2 regions of the Paenibacillus sp. J31R30 genome follow, and region 2 is predicted to be linked to the other one. Evidence: predicted binding sites of a transcription regulator. Region 2 holds the regulator's gene; the other holds the start of a gene.
The links. Region 2 encodes Rex, which represses fermentation and respiration genes when NADH is low (regulators of the CRP and FNR family bind a similar motif). Its sites were predicted from a motif close to TTGTGAAATATTTCACAA; they were not measured.
Positions count from the first base shown of each region.

Region 1: a site for Rex is predicted at 5,989-6,006, ahead of AC58QO_RS21605 (nitrate/nitrite transporter). Genes of this name have one in related genera too.

Region 1 is NZ_JCAUAV010000006.1:249,867-260,496, reverse strand. Features, by position in the region: gene AC58QO_RS21625 (efflux RND transporter permease subunit) at 1-2,296, opposite strand, end outside; gene AC58QO_RS21620 (peptidoglycan-binding protein) at 2,578-3,354, shown strand; gene AC58QO_RS21615 (anthranilate phosphoribosyltransferase) at 3,874-4,905, opposite strand; gene AC58QO_RS21610 (ANTAR domain-containing response regulator) at 4,902-5,552, opposite strand; gene AC58QO_RS21605 (nitrate/nitrite transporter) at 6,023-7,264, shown strand; gene nirB (nitrite reductase large subunit NirB) at 7,607-10,033, shown strand; gene nirD (nitrite reductase small subunit NirD) at 10,067-10,417, shown strand; gene AC58QO_RS21590 (molybdopterin oxidoreductase family protein) at 10,462-10,630, shown strand, end outside.
Region 2 is NZ_JCAUAV010000003.1:162,995-173,624, reverse strand. Features, by position in the region: gene AC58QO_RS12525 (hypothetical protein) at 1-449, opposite strand, end outside; gene AC58QO_RS12520 (cell wall elongation regulator TseB-like domain-containing protein) at 1,069-1,557, opposite strand; gene AC58QO_RS12515 (amidohydrolase) at 1,601-2,896, opposite strand; gene AC58QO_RS12510 (DUF47 domain-containing protein) at 3,155-3,781, shown strand; gene AC58QO_RS12505 (inorganic phosphate transporter) at 3,839-4,840, shown strand; gene AC58QO_RS12500 (redox-sensing transcriptional repressor Rex) at 4,939-5,559, opposite strand; gene dinG (ATP-dependent DNA helicase DinG) at 5,564-8,422, opposite strand; gene AC58QO_RS12490 (tetratricopeptide repeat protein) at 8,513-9,106, opposite strand; gene panD (aspartate 1-decarboxylase) at 9,196-9,579, opposite strand; gene panC (pantoate--beta-alanine ligase) at 9,586-10,455, opposite strand; gene panB (3-methyl-2-oxobutanoate hydroxymethyltransferase) at 10,480-10,630, opposite strand, start outside.

The DNA of each region.
Region 1 (10,630 bases), on a different contig from region 2:
ACTCATTGGTTTTTTCGATCTTCGCCACAGATGTGAGGGCAGCTGGACCAGTAGCGGTCATAATTTGAATATTGGAAAGGTCTGATACGGTTGTCGGATTGATCAAAGCATCTAACACAACAGGTATCTCTTTGTTTTCTAGCTTCATGGAACCAATTGGCGTTGGGTTCATCAAAGAGCGGATCGTACCCGCAATTTCCTGTGGCTTAGCCAATGTAGGATCTACTGTAATGGCATAGCCTGGTTTCGTTACATTTTGATTACTCGTAACCTTCTCCACGCCTTCGATATCTTTAATTGCCGCGATTACATCAGCTGCAGCTTGATCAAGATCCTTCGCGGAATCGCCTGTAAGATCAACAGTAATCGCTGAACCGCTGCTGCCATCGAAGCCGCCGGCTCCAGCTTGCAAATCAGCGCCTGGATATTTAGACTTTTGGCTATTGACTTGATCGATAAAATGCTGAGTGTCAACATCCTTCTTCATGAAGACTTGGAAATTCGCAATCGTAGGAGGAGCTACACTGCCCCATTTGGCATTATCCTCGGTATTGCCTTGTTGTAGAATCAGATGATCAAGCTCACTTTGCTCTAACATAAATTTCTCTAGTTCTATCGCTTTTTCACGTACGGTTGCGATCGGTGTTTCAGGTGTGTACGAGAGACTGACAACTAATTGGCTGGCTGTGGAGCCACCAACCGCACCTTTTGGCATAACGAAGTACAGGGCGATTGAACCGCCGAAAAGGATAAGGGAAACTAGAATGGAGATGAATTTATGATTCAAACTCCAAGATAAAATATTTCGAAGACTTGTCGACTCTTTATGTTCCTTTAGTTTCGTATTGCGAAGCAGCCAAGCGCTCATTAGAGGAACGACGGTTAAAGCAACTAGCAAGGAGGAAAGCAACGAATACGTAACCGTTAAGGCGAAAGGAAGCAGGAACGCTTGCAATGATCCTTGTAAGAGTCCCAGCGGCAAGAATACGGCAACGGTTGTAAGGGTAGATGCGGTAATCGCTCTAGCAACCTCACGTGTTGCATCAATGATCAATTCCTTAGAGAATTCGGCCTTCTGCGTTCTTCGGAAAATATTTTCGATAACAACGATACTATCATCGACGAGTCGACCCACGGCGACGGCGACCCCGCCGAGCGTTAAGATATTCAAGGTTACACCTGATTGGGAAAGCAGGAATAACGTTAAGCCGAGCGATAACGGGATGGAGACAATCGTAATCAACGTGGAACGGATGTTTCTAAGGAAGATCAGAATAACGATTGTCGCAAATAATGCGCCGAGCAGCACTTCTCTCATCATGCTGTTAACGGAAGTGACAACCGATTCCGCTGTGGAGTAGATAACCTCTGCAGTGGCATTCGGATATTTTGCCGCGATCTCCTCTGAGATTTTATCAACTTCCTTGCTGATATCAACCGCGTTGGAGCTAGTGTCTTTCGTAACGACCAATGTAAGGGAATCCTTGCCGTTAATGCGTGTTAATGTATCTTTGTTTGCGGTTACCTCAATGGTAGCAACATCTTTTAATTTGACTCCTGGCGCTACAGTTAAATTGCCCAGTGTATTGAGATCGTCTAGGTTCCCGACGACTTTAATCGCACTCGTTTTGCCATCGAGGGGTCTTTCCCCAACATTGACGGTTACATTTTGACCTTGAAGGACACCCATGAGAACTTGGGCAGGCAATTTCGCGTTAGCTAATTTATCTTTGTCTGGGTGGATAATGACTTGAGATACGGAAGTACCACCAAGAGCAACGCTAGCAAGACCTTTGATTTTTTGAAACTCAGGCAAAATTTTCTCTTGCGCAAGCTCGATATTTTGTTTCGTGATGCCATCTTTGAAGTTAAGGGCTACCCAGGAGAGTGGAATCATCGAGGTGTTCAGACGTATAACGAAAGGCTTAGACATGCCTGCGGGGAGAACAATTGAGGAGATCGCTTCTTGAACGCTCGCTTGTGCATCCTTCATTTTAATATCCGAATCAAATGTCATATCAATTTTCATAAAGCCGTCGGATGATGTGGAGAATACTTCTTTCTTACCCGGCACACTGGAGACAGCTTTCTCTATAGGTGTAGTTGCACTATCTAGCATGGATTTGGCATCGTAGCCTTGACCGACGACCGTCACACTAATTTGTGGAAAATCTGCGCTAGGCAGGAATTCCATCGGCAATTTAAAATAACTACCGACTCCTGTTCCTAAAATTAATATCACCAAAAAAATTACTGCTGCTTTATTGCTAAAAGCCCATTTCGTAAACCATGTCACGCGTCTCGCTCCCTTTCATTATCTATCTCTTTATTTCTCTAGGTTTAAGTATAGCAATATCAATCCATAAGCGAATATGGCTTGGGTCGGGTTTCAACTCGGTCTAGAGTCTGAGAAATCCCTTAGGTGTAGAATTCCATCTTTGGAGTGTTATATGTAAATCAGGAATTAGATCAATCGTATTTCAGGATTTGGATAAAAGGAAATCTTAAAGGAAATGCTACCCTTATCGTCCATAATGTGACGAAGATACTGAAGATGACGGGAAGTGAACGTAACGCATGTTACAAGGCAAAAAGAGGTTAATCTGGATAGCCCTCATCTGTGTGGTCTTGTTCAGTGCTTCCACAACGACAGTTTTTGCGTATGGCAAAGGAGCGAAAGGCCCTGATGTCTACGCGGTTCAAGGGATGCTGAAATCTCTTGGTTACTATTCAGGACCGATTACAGGCTATTATGGCAATCAAACACTAGCTGGGGTTAAAGCATTTCAAAGTAGATACGGTTTGGCGGTAACGGGAAATGTAGACGATCAAACGCTGCAATCGATTCTCTGGGCTTATGGAAATCTTAAGATTCCGAAGAAGGCAACACCTACGCCAGTGCCAACACCGGCGCCGACGCCATATACACCAAGCCCTACACCAGCACCGCAGGTTCCATCGACATCTGGATTAACTGTGGAAGAGCAGCAAATGCTCGATCTCGTAAATAAAGAGCGTACAGCTGCGGGGCTCTCACCGCTTGCAGCAGACTTGGAGCTCACCAAAACAGCTCGTCTCAAAAGCCAGGATATGGTGGATAACAAATATTTCTCCCATGACTCACCAACGTATGGATCCCCATTCGATATGATGGAGAAGTTCGGAATCACTTACAATGCTGCTGGGGAGAACATCGCTTGCAATCAAAGTGTAACGGCGGCACACGAAGCGCTGATGAACTCGCCAGGACATAAGGCGAATATTCTGAGTAAAGATTACACGCATATTGGCATAGGCATTGTGGACGGCGGGCCGTGCGGTAAAATGTTTACCCAACAATTTATTGGTAAATAAAATAGCGTAGCAAAGGAGCTAAGTGGCGGGTTTGCGCTTAGCTCCATTTTTTTGAAAAAATAGGATGAGTTCCATTGGGAATCTCTCGAAAAAATCGAGTTACGCGTGGCGACCATGGCAATAGGAGTAGTATAAGTCGAAAAAATCGAGTTACGCGTGGCGAGTATAGCAATAGGAGTAGTGTAAGTCGAAAAAATCGAGTTACGCGTGGCATGAAGGGCAACAGGAGTAGTGTAAGTCGAAAAAATCGATTTACGCTGGCGAGAATGGCAATAGGAGTAGTGTAAGTCGAAAAAATCGAGTTACGAGTGGTGAGAAGGGCAACAGGAGTAGTGTAAGTCGAAAAAATCGAGTTACGCGTGGCGAGTATAGCAATAGGAGTAGTGTAAGTCGAAAAAATCGAGTTACGCGTGGCGAGTATAGCAATAGGAGTAGTATAAGTCGATAAATAACTGCAAAAAGAGTGCCCCCGCCACATACATGGCTTTGGGACACCCTCTCACGCTTAACATATATGAATTATGTCGTTGATACTGGTTTAATTGCTTCGGTCCATTCCGTATACTTCTGAAGCGCAGCGCCTTGCTCAATCGCATGACGGGCCATGTAAATGCCCTCTTCGATGGAGCCTGCTTTTTGGGACACCCACAATCGAACAGCACTATTAAGCAAAACCATATTCAAGTAAGGAAGTGCTGCATCTCCGCGCAAAACGGACAATGTGGTTTCGGCTTGCAGTTCAGCCGTCCATTCCACCTCAGGAACCTCGACCATCAGCTCATAAATTTCAGGATCTACAATGAATAACTCACTAGTCTGATCTTGAATCAGATAAGTTCTTGTTCGCTTATCGACGCCTAAGTCTTCCGAGCCTTCCATACCCTGCACCACGATGCCTCGAGAAACGCCTAATTCAATAAGCAGATTCGTGATTTTCTCAAAAACAGTCCCGTGGAAAACACCAACAGCCATGTATGGAGCTTCTGTGAAGCGCAGCAACTTTTCGGCGGTATTGAACACGGTACGCAAACCAAGTTCTTTGCGCAGCTCGCGCAGCTCACCAAGCGGCGCACACCAGCTCTCGGTTGGTGTGAATAGGAAGCCTGTTCGCGCTGCAGCGGAGATCAGTGCTTCGCGTGAAGCGCCAAGCGCATTGACGCCCATCGCTGCAAGCACATCGGACAGCGTGATGCCCCATTTGGGCGGCATGCTCGGGCTGCCGTGCAGCGTTGTTGGCAATCCGCACGCTGCGAGCACGAATGCCGTTGGCAATGTCGCGATGAACGTGCGCGTACGCCCATCATAAGGGCCGGCACAGTCTATGCTGCCAGCTATGGGATAGGTGGTCACACGCTCGCGCAACGCGTGAATGAAAGCTTTGATTTCATCAGGGGATTCCATTTTAATTCGTTCTGCTACGAGAAAAGCGCCAATTTGGGCTTGTGTGGCCGTTCCAGTTATTATGTGTTCAGCTGCTTGGGCAGCTTCCTCATAGGAAAGATCTCTGGCTCCGCGCTTGCCGCGGCCTACTTCTTTTAATAGAGATATCATCGTTTGCGGCCTCCTTTGTTCTGATCCTGTAATATCTGATATACCTTGACGATGGAGGTGGCAACGTCTACCATTCGCTTACGTTCATTCATGGCTTGTTTGCGGAGAAAATCATAAGCTTCAGCTTCTGAAATGCCTTTGATTTCGCATAAAATTCGCTTAGCCTGATCGACCCACTTGCGTTCCTCAAGTTTGGAGAGCAGTTGTTCACGTTCTTGCTGCCACTCGGTACGTTGAAAATAATGATTTACGCCAAGAAGCAAAGCGGCGTGAATTTCCAGCGGACTCATCTTGGAACCGATCAGCCCATCAATACCTGCATCCATTTTACATTCATTAGAAGGAAATGTGTGTGCATCACACCACCAGAAGAGGGGGAGACTCCGCACAGCAAGTAAGCGTGAACGCCAGTCTGCTACTTGATCAGGACTTACCGATAATAATACAGCATCGACCTTAGGGATGATAAAGGAAATTTCTTTCATATTAGATGAAGAATAAATGCGGAATCCCATATCCTTCAGGATTTCATCAGGCAAATATTCCTTTCCAAGCGTATCTTCCGTTCGTATAGCATATGACGGCTCAGAGGAGGTAGCTGAGCGAGCTGACTTCAACTCGTCGATCAGTATGAATGATTGTAACATGGTAATACCTCCATCTTGAATAGCGTTTATCTCATGACAACTACATGTTAGGTTTTGGGGCTAATTGGAATTATTATACGGCAATACTATAGCATATGCACCTAAATTTTGTCGATATGCTACCCAGATTCTCATGTATAATATTTTTGTGTTATGTTTATTGACATGTAGTTGAGCGCATCGTATAATCAAGTTAGAAATCGGCACAATGATGTGCCACCTAACGAAGGCAATGGCGCCTATCCCCTTACAAGTACGTAAATGGATAGGCTTTTTATGTTCACTTTTATGCAAGGAAAAAATAATCAATCATGCTGATCACGAAGAAGTGGCAGCAGTGGCAATGAGGCCGACGAACATCCCACCTACTGATGGGGTATGTTTGTCGGCCTTTTCTGTCAATGAACAGTCAAACACGGTAGGATAGGAAAAAAGAAGGCGAAAAGCCTCACAAAAAGGAGAGGGAACACATGGTAGATCGGAAAAGTTTTATGCAAGTGGGGCACAAAGGGTCTTTATTCAGTTCATTCTTGTATTTTGACATGAGCTTCATGGTATGGGTGCTCTTAGGACCGCTAGCTGTCATCCTTGCCAAAGATTTTGGATTGGATGCGGCACAGAAAGCCAATTTGGTTGCTTTGCCAACCTTGGGAGGGGCGGTCCTACGATTAGTACTTGGCGTACTAACAGATAAGATTGGTCCTAAACTAACAGGACAGATTGGACTTTCGTTAACCTTAATTCCATTATTCTGGGGATGGCAGTTCGCTAACACGATGGGAGATATGTATTTCGTAGCTCTAATGCTTGGTATCGCAGGAGCAAGCTTTGCTGCAGCATTGCCGCTCGCTAGCAGTTGGTATCCGCCACAGTATCAAGGATTAGCAATGGGGATTGCAGGGGCAGGAAATAGCGGAACGATCTTTGCTACCTTGTTTGCAAATCGTTTAGCACAACATTATGGAGACTGGCACGTTGTTTTCGGTATTGCCATGATTCCAATTGCGCTAACGCTGGTCATATTTAGTATTTTGGCAAAGGATAGTCCGAATAAACCAGCACCAAAAACGATTGCAGAGTACGGTAAAGTATTGAAGCAGAGAGATTCGTGGTTGTTCTGTATTTTCTATAGTGTTACTTTCGGTGGTTTTGTAGGAATGGCATCTTATCTTACGATTTTCTTTAATACACAATATGGACTTTCGCCTGTACGTGCTGCAGACTTTACAACTCTTTGCGTCATCGGCGGCAGCTTCTTCCGTCCCGTTGGTGGATGGCTCGCAGATAAGCTAGGCGGAATTCGCATGTTGATGGTTCTTTACGGAGTTGTTGGTTTAATGATGGCCGGTATCTCGACGCTTCCTGCACTGTCATTGACGACAGTCATGCTCTTCGTTGCTATGATGGCTTTCGGAATGGGGAATGGTTCGGTATTCCAACTTGTGCCACAGCGCTTCAAATCGGAAATTGGTGTTATGACAGGAATTGTTGGAGCAGCAGGGGGGTTAGGTGGTTACTTCTTGCCTAAAATTCTTGGGAATCTGAAGTTATCTACGGGATCATTCACACCAGGCTTTCTGATTCTAAGTGGCATTGCGCTCTCCTGTATCGTGATCATCGCGGTTGTTCAAGGACAATGGAAACGCACTTGGATTGGTGAAGGCGGTAAAGTAAAAGTAGCATCAGCTAGTATGGATACAGTTCAAGCATAAATTCATGTGATGCCGCTGATTCAACTCGGTCAGCGGCAAATACAGTAAAGTTTTTGCTCATGCAGCTTGCCTATCAGGCTGTATGGGCAAAGACGTTACGACTAGCGTCTTTGCCAGTAGATACGAAAGTATAAGTTTTATACTTTTGCTTCGCATCTACCTTGGTAAACGAGTTCGTCCTCGAAGGTCGAAGGAGTCGTTTATCCTTGATTCAATTAATCGAACTGCTCAAGCTCCATATCCCAATTTGTCATTTGGGAGCTTGGCTCCTGAATGACCCTTTTTTCACAACCACTCAAATTCGAATGAATGCCCTAGTAAATGGATGGAAGGATGATCACAATGACAGTCAAAAAAGAGAAGTTAGTCCTGGTCGGAAACGGAATGGCGGGCGTAAACGCCGTTGAACATTTACTAAAGCTGACACCAGATAAATATGAGGTTACGATTTTCGGCAGCGAACCGCATCCCAACTACAATCGAATCTTGTTGTCCTATGTGCTCTCCGGTGATTCTAAAGTCGAGGACATCGTGATTCATCCCTACGAATGGTATGCGAATAATAACATTACCTTATATACGAATCAAACGATCACGAGCATCGACACGCAGACACAAACCGTTACAAGCGATAAAGGACTAACGGTTTCATACGATAAATTAATTCTAGCAACCGGCTCAAATCCATTCATGATTCCTATGCCTGGTGCGGACAAAGAAGGCGTCATGGCCTACAGAACCATCCGTGATTGTGAAATCATGATTGAGTCAGCTAAAAAGTACAAAAAAGCGATTGTAATCGGCGGCGGCTTGCTAGGTTTAGAAGCAGCGCGCGGATTCCTCAATCTCGGCATGAAAGTCGATGTTGTGCATATCGTCGATACGATTATGGAACGTCAACTCGATCGGACGGCTTCCAAAATGCTGCAAGCAGCGCTCGAAGAGCAAGGGATTAACTTCCTGCTTGAGAAGCAATCCGCGGAAATTATAGGTGATAAGCGCGTAACGGGCTTGAAGTTCAAGGACGGCTCTGTAGCTGAAGCAGATTTGATTGTGATGGCAGTAGGCATCAGGCCGAATGTGGCGCTTGCCAAAGAAGCAGGCATCGAATGCAACCCAGGCATCATCGTCAATGATTACTTGCAAACGAACGTGCCGAATGTGTACGCCGTTGGCGAATGTGCGATGCACAGAGGCATCGCGTACGGTCTCGTAGCACCGCTCTACGAGCAAGGTGCCGTGTTGGCGAAGCATTTGGCCGGGGTCGAAACAGGCCCGTATGAAGGCTCTATTTTGTACACGAAGCTCAAAGTATCAGGTGTTGACGTATTCTCTGGCGGTAAATTCGTGGATGCCGAAGGAACCAAAGCGATTCGCATTCATGATGAGTTCACGGGTGTTTATAAGAAAGTCGTCATTCAAGACAATAAAATAATCGGAGCCGTGCTCTTTGGCGATACGGCTGACGGTACGCGACTGATGCAAATGATCCGGGAAGAAACGGATATTAGCGGGATGGCGAAAACGGCGATTCTAACAGACGGTTCAAGTGGCGGCGGGGGAGCGGCTTCCGGTGTTGCTGATATGAAGGATGACGCGATTATTTGCGGATGTAACGGCGTAACAAAAGGGACGATCTGCTCCGCAATCAAGGATCAAGGCTTAACAACGGTCGATGAGGTCAAAAACTGCACAACGGCGTCTCGTTCCTGCGGGGGCTGTAAGCCGTTAGTTAGTGATCTTTTAGCCTTTACCCTTGGATCTTCTTATGATAAAAACGCAGCGAAAGAAATGATTTGTGGCTGTACAACACACACACGTGATGAAGTCGTTAGCGCAATTCGGGAAAAAGGATTATCCCACGTTCGTGAAGTGATGAACGTTCTTGCATGGAAAAATGAAGAGGGCTGCTCCAAATGCCGTCCAGCACTGAATTATTATTTGGGCATGATTAGCCCTGAAACTTATAAAGATGACAGTACGTCTCGCTTCGTCAATGAGCGTATGCATGCCAATATTCAAAAGGACGGCACGTACTCTGTTGTTCCACGGATCTATGGCGGTGTTACGAATCCAACCGAGCTTAAGCGCATTGCAGAGGTTGCTGAACAATTCAACGTTCCAACCGTGAAATTTACCGGAGGACAACGTCTTGACTTACTAGGTGTGAAAAAAGAAGACCTGACCGCGATGTGGGAAGCGCTGGATATGCCATCGGGGTACGCCTACGGGAAAGCTTTGCGGACAGTCAAAACATGTGTCGGCGAAACCTTCTGCCGCTTCGGTACAGGGGATGCGATGGGCGTTGGCATTGAGCTGGAGAAACGTTTTGAACGATTGAATACACCAGCCAAAGTGAAGCTTGCTGTATCGGGTTGTCCGCGAAATTGTGCGGAATCCGGGATTAAAGATTTAGGTGTCGTGTCTGTCGATGGCGGCTGGGAGCTGTATGCGGGAGGTAACGGTGGTGTCAAAGTTCGCGTGGGTGATTTGATGAGCACCGTTAAGACTGAAGAGGAGATCATCGAATATACGGAAGCTTACCTGCAATACTACCGCGAAACAGGCAAATACGGCGAGCGTACGAGCGAATGGGTACACCGTCTGGGCATCGAACATATTCGTGATGTTGTTCAAAATGAAGAAGAACGCAAGAAATTGTGTGAGCGTATGGATTTGGCGCTTTCTGTGACACAAGATCCATGGAAGCAAGCCATCGATAGCAAGAAAATCCAACGTGATCTCTATGAAGTTGTTGAGCTGAAGTAGGGCTAGAGAGATAAACCGGGAGGAGCAGAGAAAATGATCACACAAAATGAGCAAATGGTTTGGGTGCAAGCCGTTTCCTACGAGGAATTAGCTTTTAATACGGGGAAGACGATTCGATATCAAGGAGAAGAGGTTGCTCTGTTCAAATTGAAAAGCGGTAAACTTCAAGCGATTCAGAATCGTTGTCCGCATAAAGAAGGCGTACTTGCCGAAGGGATTGTCTGTGATGACCATGTGTTCTGCCCCATGCATGATCGCAAGATTCATTTGCCTTCCGGACTCGTGCAAGCTCCTGATACGGGCTGCGTGAAAACGTATCTGACCAAAGTGGATGATGGAACAGTTTACATTGGGTTTCCTAAGGCTAAGGAAATGGCGAGTTAATTTTTTCTACTATATAAAGAGATTGATCAGCGGGGGTGGGGTGCGTGAAATCAGCACTTGTCACATTAACGGATGAACAGCCCTCCTCCCATTGTTGCTTTTGCAGTATGCAGTGTGGATTGGAGATTCTACCTAGTGAGAAGACAGAAGGGCTCACGATAAAACCGAGCGCGAATTTCCCAGTTGCGACAGGCCGACTGTGTCAGAAGGGCT
Region 2 (10,630 bases):
TTGTGTTCATCCATTTCACTGTCTACTTTCATATTAGGAACACCAGTTGCATACTTCTCCAGGGTTGTTGGAATATCAGCATAATGCTTCGTTTCCATAGCTTGCGCTACCTCAAATAAAGCTTTAGACCACCACTGATCCAGCTTATCTGACGATTGGTTCTTAACGGATATGTTCACAGAACGCTTCCCGATAATCGAGGCGCCTTCTTGCTTAATTTGTTCAACAACATTACGTAAATTAGCGTCTGGCTTTAATGTCACTTCAATGTCTACTTGATTGGATGAAAGCTTAAGGGTTGAGTCGGTCACACCCGGTGCCGAACTGATTATGTGTGATAATGGATTTTCCATCGCAAAGCTTGTATAGGCGAACCAGCCTCCAAAAAGTACTCCGGCCGAAATAATCACGCTCAAGACAACAGGTAAAAGGCGCAGCTTCATCTTCATGGATTGGCGTCCACCTTTCTGTAAAAAATATTTTCTCGCTTCAAAAGCTATACGAGTAGTATATCACTTCGTACACACCCCATGCCTTATGTAAACAGTGGAAATGCAGAGCAGACGGCGCTACTGCTCTTGCGCACATTTTTTGTGCGCTAGCGTGCGAAAGCCGGCGACGCTACTTCTCTTGCGCACATTTTTTGTGCGCTAGCATGCTTCAGCCGGCGGCGCTGAGCTCTTGCGCACATTTTTTGTGCGCTAGCGTACAACTGCCGGCGGCGCTACTGCTCTTGCGCACATTTTTTGTGCGCTACCGTGCGAAAGCCGGCGGCTCCGATGCTCTTGCGCACATTTTTTGTGCGCTACCTTGCGGAGGCCGGCGGCTCTGATGCTCTTGCGCACATTTTTTGTGCGCTACCGTGCGGCGGCCGGCGGCTCTACTGCTCTTGCGCACATTTTTTGTGCGCTACCATGCGACAAGCCGGCGGCTCTACTGCTCTTGCGCACATTTTTGTGCGCTAGCATGCGACAGCCGGCGGCGCTAGTGCTCTTGCGCACATTTTTTGTGCGCTAGCGTGCGACAGCCGGCGGCGCTACTGTTAAAAAAGAAAAAAGCTCAACCTTCTTATTGAAGGCTGAGCCGATACGTATCCAGAAATTTGCCGTCTTTGAAGGCATAGTAGTCATAGAAATACCGAGTACCTCTATCATCCTTCGTTTTATAAAATACTTCCCAAACAAAGTCATTACCTAGCTTGCCTGGCATAACACGCTCGATTTGACTGCCAGGCGCCTTTTTCATAACGGCATCTCGGGCTTGCGCCTCCGTGAAGGCTTCGTCCGTACTCTCCGTATGAACCTCTTCTTCTGACACCCAAGCAATTAAGCTTTGTCCGAGCTTATTTTCCCCATATACAATCTGAAATGCCTCATCACCATAGAAAAAATCGACCTTCGAGGCTTTCGTCATCATACTTCCCTCATAGGCTTTCTCAACAGCAACTCGCTTCTCATCCCAGTGTTCATTCTGCACATTTAGGTAAAATCGGCTCAGCACAACACCCAGCGTTGCTACGATAAAGATGCCAAGTGTAATTGTTCGCTTCGCATTCATGAACGCGGCGCACCTCCCCATGTCCACATACTAAGCCTAAGCATCAGCCTTTTAGTCGATCAAAGCATAATTCGAATTCACGCTTAATTTTTTCTTCGTCAAGTGTTAAGCATTCACCTTTACGCACGATCCAATTGCCATCTACACAGACATCAACGACATCCTTAGCGCAAGCGGAGTACACGATGTGTGAGACGAAATCAGTCTTAGGCAGGAAATGAGGTTGATCAATATCCAAGGCGATGAAGTCTGCCTTCATACCAGGCGCAAGATGACCTACATCATCCAACCAGATCGATTCGGCTCCCATGCGAGTTCCAAGAAGCAAGGCCTCTTTCGCTGGAATAGCTAGTGGATCCCCTGATACTCCTTTATGAATAAGAGCAGCTAATCGCATTTCCTCAAACATGTCTAAGTTATTGTTGGATGCCGCGCCATCGGTCCCTAATGAAACTTTGACTCCTGCACGCAGCAGTTCTGGTAACCGAGCAACACCGCTGGCTAGCTTCAGGTTGCTGCCTGGGTTATGTGATACACGCACATCATAATTTTTGAGAATCGCAATTTCTTCATCATTCAAATGAACGCCATGTGCGACAAGGGTAGGTCGAGTAAACACACCTAGCTTTTCTAAGTGAGCAACAGGTCTTGCACCATACTGCTCTACATTGCCTTCAACTTCGCGTCGTGTTTCGGACATGTGTGTATGAATAGGAAGATTAAGATCATGTGCAACTTGAACAATGCGCTCGATATAATCTGGCGGACATGTGTAAGGCGCATGCGGCGACATCATCGTTGTAATTCTTCCGTCCGCTTTACCATGCCAATTCTTTGCGAATTCTGTTGCTTCAATTAGCTTTGATGTTTGTACATCTGGCGGACAAAGTCCAATCACACCGCGGGTCAAGACACCACGTATACCAGAATCCTCAACTGCGAGTGCAACTTCATTCATATGATCGTACATATCAACGAAAGTTGTTGTACCCCCTTTGATCATTTCAAGAATGGACAAACGTGTTCCCCATTTGACATCCTGCGAAGTAAATTTCCCTTCCATTGGCCACATTTTCTCTTCTAACCATACTTGCAGCGCCAAATCGTCACCATATCCGCGCAGAAGGGACATCGCGGCATGACCATGCGTATTGACAAGACCTGGCATGTACAACTTATTAGTACCGTCGATCACTTCATCATAATTTTCAAGAGGTTCTGGAACTTCTTTACCGATGTATGTAATCTGACTGCCTTCGATAACCATGCAGCCTTTAATAGATGTTGTCTCTTCCTTATTAGTAATAAAAATACCATTCGAAATTAATGTTTTTTTCATAGTAAAAAACCCTCTCTATGCTCATTCTATAAACAGCTAATACTCCATAAACTTTACATCTTCAAGCTTGTAAAATCAAGGAAGCAGAGCGCTATTCTTTATATGTTAAGAAATTGTAAAATGTCACGGAATTTTCGTTGCTTTAGTCCTAATGAGTATGATACTTTAATCATTGTGAGTTTTTTCTACAATTTGGTCATATTCTTTTCACAAATTCGTTTAAAAACTTGTACATATAGTAAAAATTAGGAGGATTCTATGACAACGTTATTCACCAGAAAGAACGAAGTCGATTTCTTGCAACTACTTATCCGTGCTGCAGAGAACGCCTTGCAAACAGCGCAATTGTTTCGTACAGCCATGATGGGTGATAAACCCCCCATTGAGTATGTCAAAGCGATTAATGATCTTGAGCATGCAGGCGACTCCATTACACATGATATTTTCAGAGGCTTGAACAAAGTTTTTATCACGCCGATTGATCGGGAAGATATTATGATTCTGGCTTCCAAAGTAGATGATGTTACCGATGGAATTGAGGCAACGATTGCTCGTTTTGACTATTTGAATGTTTCTCATACGGATGCCTATATGAAAGATTTCTCAGGCGTAATTGTAGACTCCTGTCAACATATGTTAGATGCCTTCAAGCTTTTGGCTAAAAAAAAGTATATGCAAATTCCAGAGCACACCGTTGCTATAAACAAACTTGAGAATGATGGAGATCGCTTGATGCGTGAAGGGATCCGTCAAATCTTTATAACACGTAAAGATGTGTACGAAGATTTTAAACTTAAAGAAATTTATGAGCGTCTTGAGGAAACAACCGATGCTTGTGAAGATGTTGCAAACATTCTAGATAGCGTTGTACTTCGCTACTCATAAGACAACTGTCTTTGTGTTCGAAGAACGTTTTCCGATGGAAAACGCAAGGAGGAATTCATGTTAACTTATTTGATAGTGATCGTTTTTCTAGCCCTAGCATTTGACTTCATTAATGGATTTCACGATACAGCCAATGCGATTGCAACTTCAATATCTACAAGGGCTTTGAGTCCGCGAGTCGCCATTTTCATGGCAGCTACTTTGAATTTTGTGGGAGCTATGGTGTCCTCTGAAGTAGCCAAAACGGTTGGCGGCAGTATCGCCAATCCCGCTAAGATCGAGAATGGTGTTGAGGTCGTTATTGCCGCCCTACTCGCGGCTATCATCTGGAACTTGCTTACTTGGTATTTGTCGATACCGTCTTCTTCCTCCCACACCCTGCTTGGCTCCCTAGCTGGCGCTGTCATTGCAGGAGCTGGATTCAACGGCGTGAATTGGAGCGGTTTCACACAAATCATTATTATTCTGGTTTTATCGCCTATTATTGCTTTTGGTTTAGGTTATCTCATCATGATATTGATTAAATACATCGTGATTTGGTCGGGAAATACGTCCAGATCCAAGCTAAATCGGGGATTTCGGACCTTACAAATCCTATCCGCCGGATTACTTTCGTATTCCCATGGTGGTAACGATGCACAAAAGGCGATGGGGATTATTGTGTTCGGTCTCGTCGCAGCTGGCTATCAAACTGATTTGGATGTACCGATATGGGTTAAGATTGCAGCCGCGCTCGCTATGGGACTTGGAACCTCCATTGGTGGATGGCGAATTATTAAAACCGTGTCAGGCAAAATCGTAAAAATTGAACCGATCAATGGCTTTGCCTCAGACTTAACTTCTTCGATTGTTATCCAAATTTCAACATTCTTAGGCAAACCATTATCCACAACGCATGTCATCTCATCTGCGATTATCGGTACAGGAAGCGTTATGCGTTTCCACGATGTCCAATGGGGCACTGTAGGCCGAATGCTCATCACATGGATCATTACGATTCCAATCAGCATGGTACTTGCTTACTTGCTTTACTCAGTGATATTCCGTTTTATTATGTAATGAGAAAGATATTTTCGGAATCCGAAAATATTTTTCTATTGTGGTAAACAACAAAAGGCACGACCCGCTGAAGCAGCACGGGTCGTGCCTTTTTCTTACTAATCCAGATAGTAAGCCAAGCTCTGAAGCTCTGTTGTAAAATCAGCATAGTGCACACGCACTTCTGCTGGTACCTTAATGATGACTGGCGCAAAATTTAAGATCGCTTCGATCCCGCAAGCTACGAATTGATTAGCCACATTTTGTGCTTCTGCCGCAGGTACGGTAATGATGCCTATCCGTACACCAAGCTCAGCCAAAACTGACTTCATTTTATCCATAGGCAGCACAACTAAGTTGTTTATTACTTCGCCTGTCTTGGAAGGCATCGCATCGAAGAGCGCTACAATTTTCATATCATTTCGTAAGTACGTATTATAATTGCAAAGGGCTCTACCTAAATTCCCTGCACCTACAAGTGCAACTTGAATGTGTCGATCTAACTTCAGAATTTGTCTGATCTTCTCAATCAGATAATTAATATCATAGCCGATTCCTTTTTTACCAAACTCCCCGAAGTAAGCCAAATCCTTGCGAATCTGAGCAGGATTCAGATCCAGCTTCTGACCCAAATCCTGAGAAGAGACGGTCGACACATTGTTCATTTGCAGCTCGTTCAAATATCGTAAATAAATCGGTAATCTGCGGACAACGGCTTCCGAAATTTTCTGTGTTTTCACGCCTTTAGGCTCCCCCCATCCATTGCTCAATCCTCGGTAGCATTTGTTCGCACGTCATGTGCTCGATCTTCGGACCAGGCAACGAATAGAGGAAATGCTTGCCATAATACGTTTCAATAACACGTGTATCATAAATGATAACGATCCCTTTGTCTGACGCTCTACGTACAAGTCGGCCAAAGCCCTGTTTAAACCGAATAACGGCTTGCGGCACAGAAAATTTCATGAACGGATTCTCATTTCGTTTCTTAATATTTTCACATTTGGCTTCAACAAGCGGATGATTAGGCGGCTGAAAGGGTAGACGAATGATCGCAAGACAGCTTAGCGCGTCCCCTGGAATATCCACACCCTCCCAGAACGAACTGGTGCCCAGCAGCACACACATTTTGTTATCCTGGAACATCCGGGTTAACTTGCTCCGATTACCGCTGTCAACGCCTTGTCCGAGCACGGTGATGCCATGAGGAGTTAGCTTCTCCTTCATCCCTGCATGGACGAGCTTCAGCATCCGATTCGAGGTGCATAGAACGAGCATGCGGCCTTTCGTCACCTGTGCCACATCACTTAGTGAGTTAATCAATGCTTCTATGAAAACAGGGTCGCCCGCTCCCTTAATGGTCGGAAAATCTCGCGGAATCACAACCAAGGCTTGCTCACGATAGTTAAAAGGAGATGGCAATTGAACCGTCTTCAGCTTTCCTGACTCTTCGTCCTCTGGAATGGCTAATCCAAGCTGCTCCGCTGAATATTGGAATGACTTATTCACAGAGAGAGTCGCAGAGGTCAGAATGATGCTATCCTTCGTTTCAAAGAAATGCTGCTGCAGCAATCCGCTAACGTCCGTCGGTACGGAATTCAGCTGCACGGATTTGGCCTTTGCATACGTGCCGGCTTCGATCCAGTAAACGTACCCATCATCTGCCATTTTCATGAAAAAATGAAGCGCGTCTCGATGCGCGTACAGCTCTTTCACTGTGCCGTTGAGATCGGTCACTAACCCCTGAACCCCAAGTCCATCCTGTTGTTCCTTTAATTCATTCAACAACTTATCTAAGGTCCGCAGCAAATCATTCGCGTTCAGATAAATGTTGTCCTCCATGATCAGCAGTTCACGCCAGTTGGAAGGGAGTGTTTCTGGTTTCAAGCGCAGCACGTATTGTGAGGTTTCTGATTGCGAAGGATCACTCCTAGAAGAAACCAACTCATATAAGGCTTCGCTTAAACGTTCCCAGTCCTCTTTGATCGAAATAATTTTGGGAAATAACCCATCAATCGTTTGACTCCAAGCCGCTGCGCGCTCCCCAGCCTCATCCGATTTCTGTAATCGGAAACGAAGCATCGGAAGCTGACCGCTTCGGTTATCCTTATACAGCCAAAGCAGTGAATGATAAAAAGCCGAAGCATGCAGCTCAATCCCGAGATGTTTACTTGCCACTTCTTCAAAGTGATGCGCCTCATCAATCACAAGGTGCTTGTAGGACGGTAGAAGGCGGTTCTCAGCCTTCATATCCGTAAAAAGGAGGGAATGGTTCGTAATGATTACATCAGCCGTGTTGGCGTCATTACGTGCTCGGTGATAGAAACACTTCTTGTACCAAGGGCACATTCGGTTTAAGCAAGAATCTGTATCGCTTGCGACTGAATACCAGAATTGAGCGCCTTTGTTCCCAAAGTGGAGTTCCTCTTCGTCCCCATGCTCTGTCTCACTTAACCAAACAACCATTTGCGCGGCGGTTATCGGGTCTTCCCTGCCATTCTCGTAATCCCGCGTAGTCAGCTTTGTTTCAAATTTGCGCAGGCAAAGATAGTGGCTTCGCCCTTTCAACACAGCCGCTTTGAAAGGTACGGGGAAAATTTCTTTTAATAAAGGAATATCCCGCTCGCGAAGCTGCTCCTGCAAATTAATCGTGTGTGTGGACACAACGACTTTCTTCTCATATTTCAATCCGTAGTAAATCGAAGGAATCAAATATCCAAGTGATTTCCCAGTCCCCGTTCCCGCTTCGATCATCAAATGCTGATCAGCTTCAAGCGACTTTTCGACTTCCTGAATCATTTGATCCTGAGATTCTCGATCCTCGTAGACCTCAAATCGTTGCTGAAGCGCGGATTTCAGGCCTTGCTGGAACGCTGTAAAAGAAGTACCCAAAGCTTCCGTTACTTCGTACTCCGAGCGAATCTCTTCTTCCTCGCCCCAATCCGTCACATTGAGAGTAAACTGGCGAAAGTATCGATTCGTGTCCATATCTACACTCGTCACGGACTCTTTATATAAACAAATCTCATCAAGGAACCAGCCTAGATCTGTGTTACCGTTTTCGAAAATATGATTCAATCTTTGCACCGTCAAGAGCGGCAAACCCAATAACCGATCCAAACAATGGATCCAAATGAGCGCCGTGACTTCCGCATCGCTATCTGCTTGGTGGGGTCTTTCATGGTCGATGCCAAACAAGGCTGCTACCATACTCAGTTGTAGGCTGGAGATGGACGGGAATAAGATCCGAAGCATATCCATCGTATCTAGGACTCGCCCTGAGAATGGCGGATATCCTGTTCTTGTTAGGCCTCGTTGCAGAAAAGACAAGTCAAAAGCAGCTTGATGCGCAACTAACACACAATCAAACAGTAGTGGAAACATATCGGACATCACCTGATCGAGTGACGGCGCGTCAGCAACCATGTCATTGGTAATCCCCGTTAAGGTTGTAATCGAAGAAGGTATACTAATCCCTGGGTTCACCAGAGAAGTATACCTACCTGTAATTTCAAATTGATCTATGATGACGAGTCCAACCTGTATAATTTCGTCCCCAGGCTGACTTCCTGTCGTTTCAAAATCCAAAACTGCAAATTTCATAACGTCTATCTTCAATCCCTTCGTCCTGCACTTCTCCTAGCATACCAAATCTGATTAGGAAAAGGGAATACCTTGTTTTGCCGTTTCGGGTTAGGACTCATCTAGATTGATAAGTGGCTCCATACAAGAAGGATCGGTATGATACGCTTTTTGGAAATATTCGAAAGCCTTCTCCAGATTCTGATTCTGCACTTGAATACAGCCCATTGCATTATAGGAGATAGCTTTCATCTTAGAATTGTCCGTCAATGGGAGAAGGAATTTGAAGTGCTGATAAGCATCGCCAAACTCCCCTTTTCGCAAATGTCCCATCGCTAAGTACACCCGAGCTAACAAGAAATCCGGCTGCCGCTCGATCAACACCTCGAATTCTTTGATCGCTTGATCATACATGTACAGCTTGTAATACCCCTGACCGCGCATGAATTCCTCAGTCTGCTTACCGGATACGTCGAGCTCCATCAGTTCGTCATGTAAGGTTTTGGTACTGATCGGCACCGCCCCGTAGAACTTTCCCAGCTTCTCCTCAAACAGCAGCCACGCCTCGATGAACTCATCACTCATCGTTTTCAGCACTTGCAGTTGTTCGTCAAGCTCCGCCTTTTTCTCCACATCACTGTTCGGATATTCCTTCTGGATTTCTTCCAAAACCTCATTCATTGTGGAAAATAAATGCTTAAACATTTGGCATCCCCACCTTTGCTTCGAAAGCTTACCCTCATTCTTTGTAAACAGAGCCGATTTCATGCATGCAAGGCAGGTCTGCGTCACACTTAAAGAACTGTGGAATGTTCTTCTTCCTTCAGCAACTGGGCAACTGTATTGCCCGCCCCCATAATGGCAATCGTTGGATGATGCTTCTTGGCTTCTTCATCACTCATCATGGCATAAGAAACAATGATAATCGTATCGCCAGTTTGAACTAACCTAGCTGCCGCACCATTTAAACAGACTACACCTGTGCCGCGCGGCCCTGGGATAATATACGTTTCAAGACGGGCACCGTTGTTATTGTTCACGATCTGTACTTTCTCGCCTGGGAGCATGTCCACGAGGTCAATCAAATCTTCATCAATCGTGATGCTGCCGATATAATTTAAATTCGCCTCGGTAACCGTGGCGCGGTGAATCTTCGCTTTCATCATTGTGCGAAACATAAGACGTCACTTCCTGACTTGTAGAATAAGATTATCAATTAAACGTGTTTTCCCGAATTTCACAGCCAATGCGATAATAAGAGATGAGGTAGAATGGCTATTTTCAAAAGGCTCTAAAGTTGGGTAGGACAGGACTTCAACGTAATCGATAACGGCTAATGGTGCCGTTTGTATATGGGTGCTGACTAGTGTTTGAAGCTCTTGTGAAGTAACAGATGCATTTGTACGGCTTAAGATGAATTCTTTCGCTTTCTGTAAGGATTGCGACAACACCAACGCTTGCTGACGCTCCTCTGCCGAGAGATACACATTGCGGGAACTCATTGCAAGCCCATCGGTTTCACGCAAGGTTGGGCAAGGGACGATTTCTACGTCTAGATTAAGATCTTGCACCATTTGCTCGATGACTGCAACTTGCTGGGCATCCTTTAAGCCGAAAAAGGCTTGATCGGGCTTAACGATATGAAATAGCTTGCTGACTACCGTTGCTACACCATCAAAATGACCAGGTCGTGAAGCCCCGCATAATCTTGTAGTAACTTTCGAAACACTTACGGTAGTGCGTATCGGTGATGGGTACATTTCGTCCACAGATGGCATGAATACAAGATCCACCCCTGCTGCCTCCGCTACCGCCAAGTCCCGCTCCGCGTTGCGCGGATACCGTTCAAAGTCCTCACCAGGACCAAACTGCAAAGGATTCACAAATATACTTAACACTACTAAACCGCTTTGGGAACGCGCTTTTTTGAGAAGACTGGCATGCCCTTCATGTAAAAAACCCATCGTCGGCACGAAGCCAACGGATTGATCATTTTTGCGACGATAATCTTTGATACGTGCTCTTAAATCGGCAATTGTCTGTACCACTTCCATTGTGTGGATCGCTTCCATGGCCAATCACTCCTTATCGCCGTATAGATATTGAACAACATCGTTATCCATATGAAATGTATTTTCTTGCGCCGGGAACGTCCGCGCCTTCACTTCTTTCACATATTCGCCAATACCTGTACGGATAGTTTCCCCGATATTTGCATAGGCTTTAACA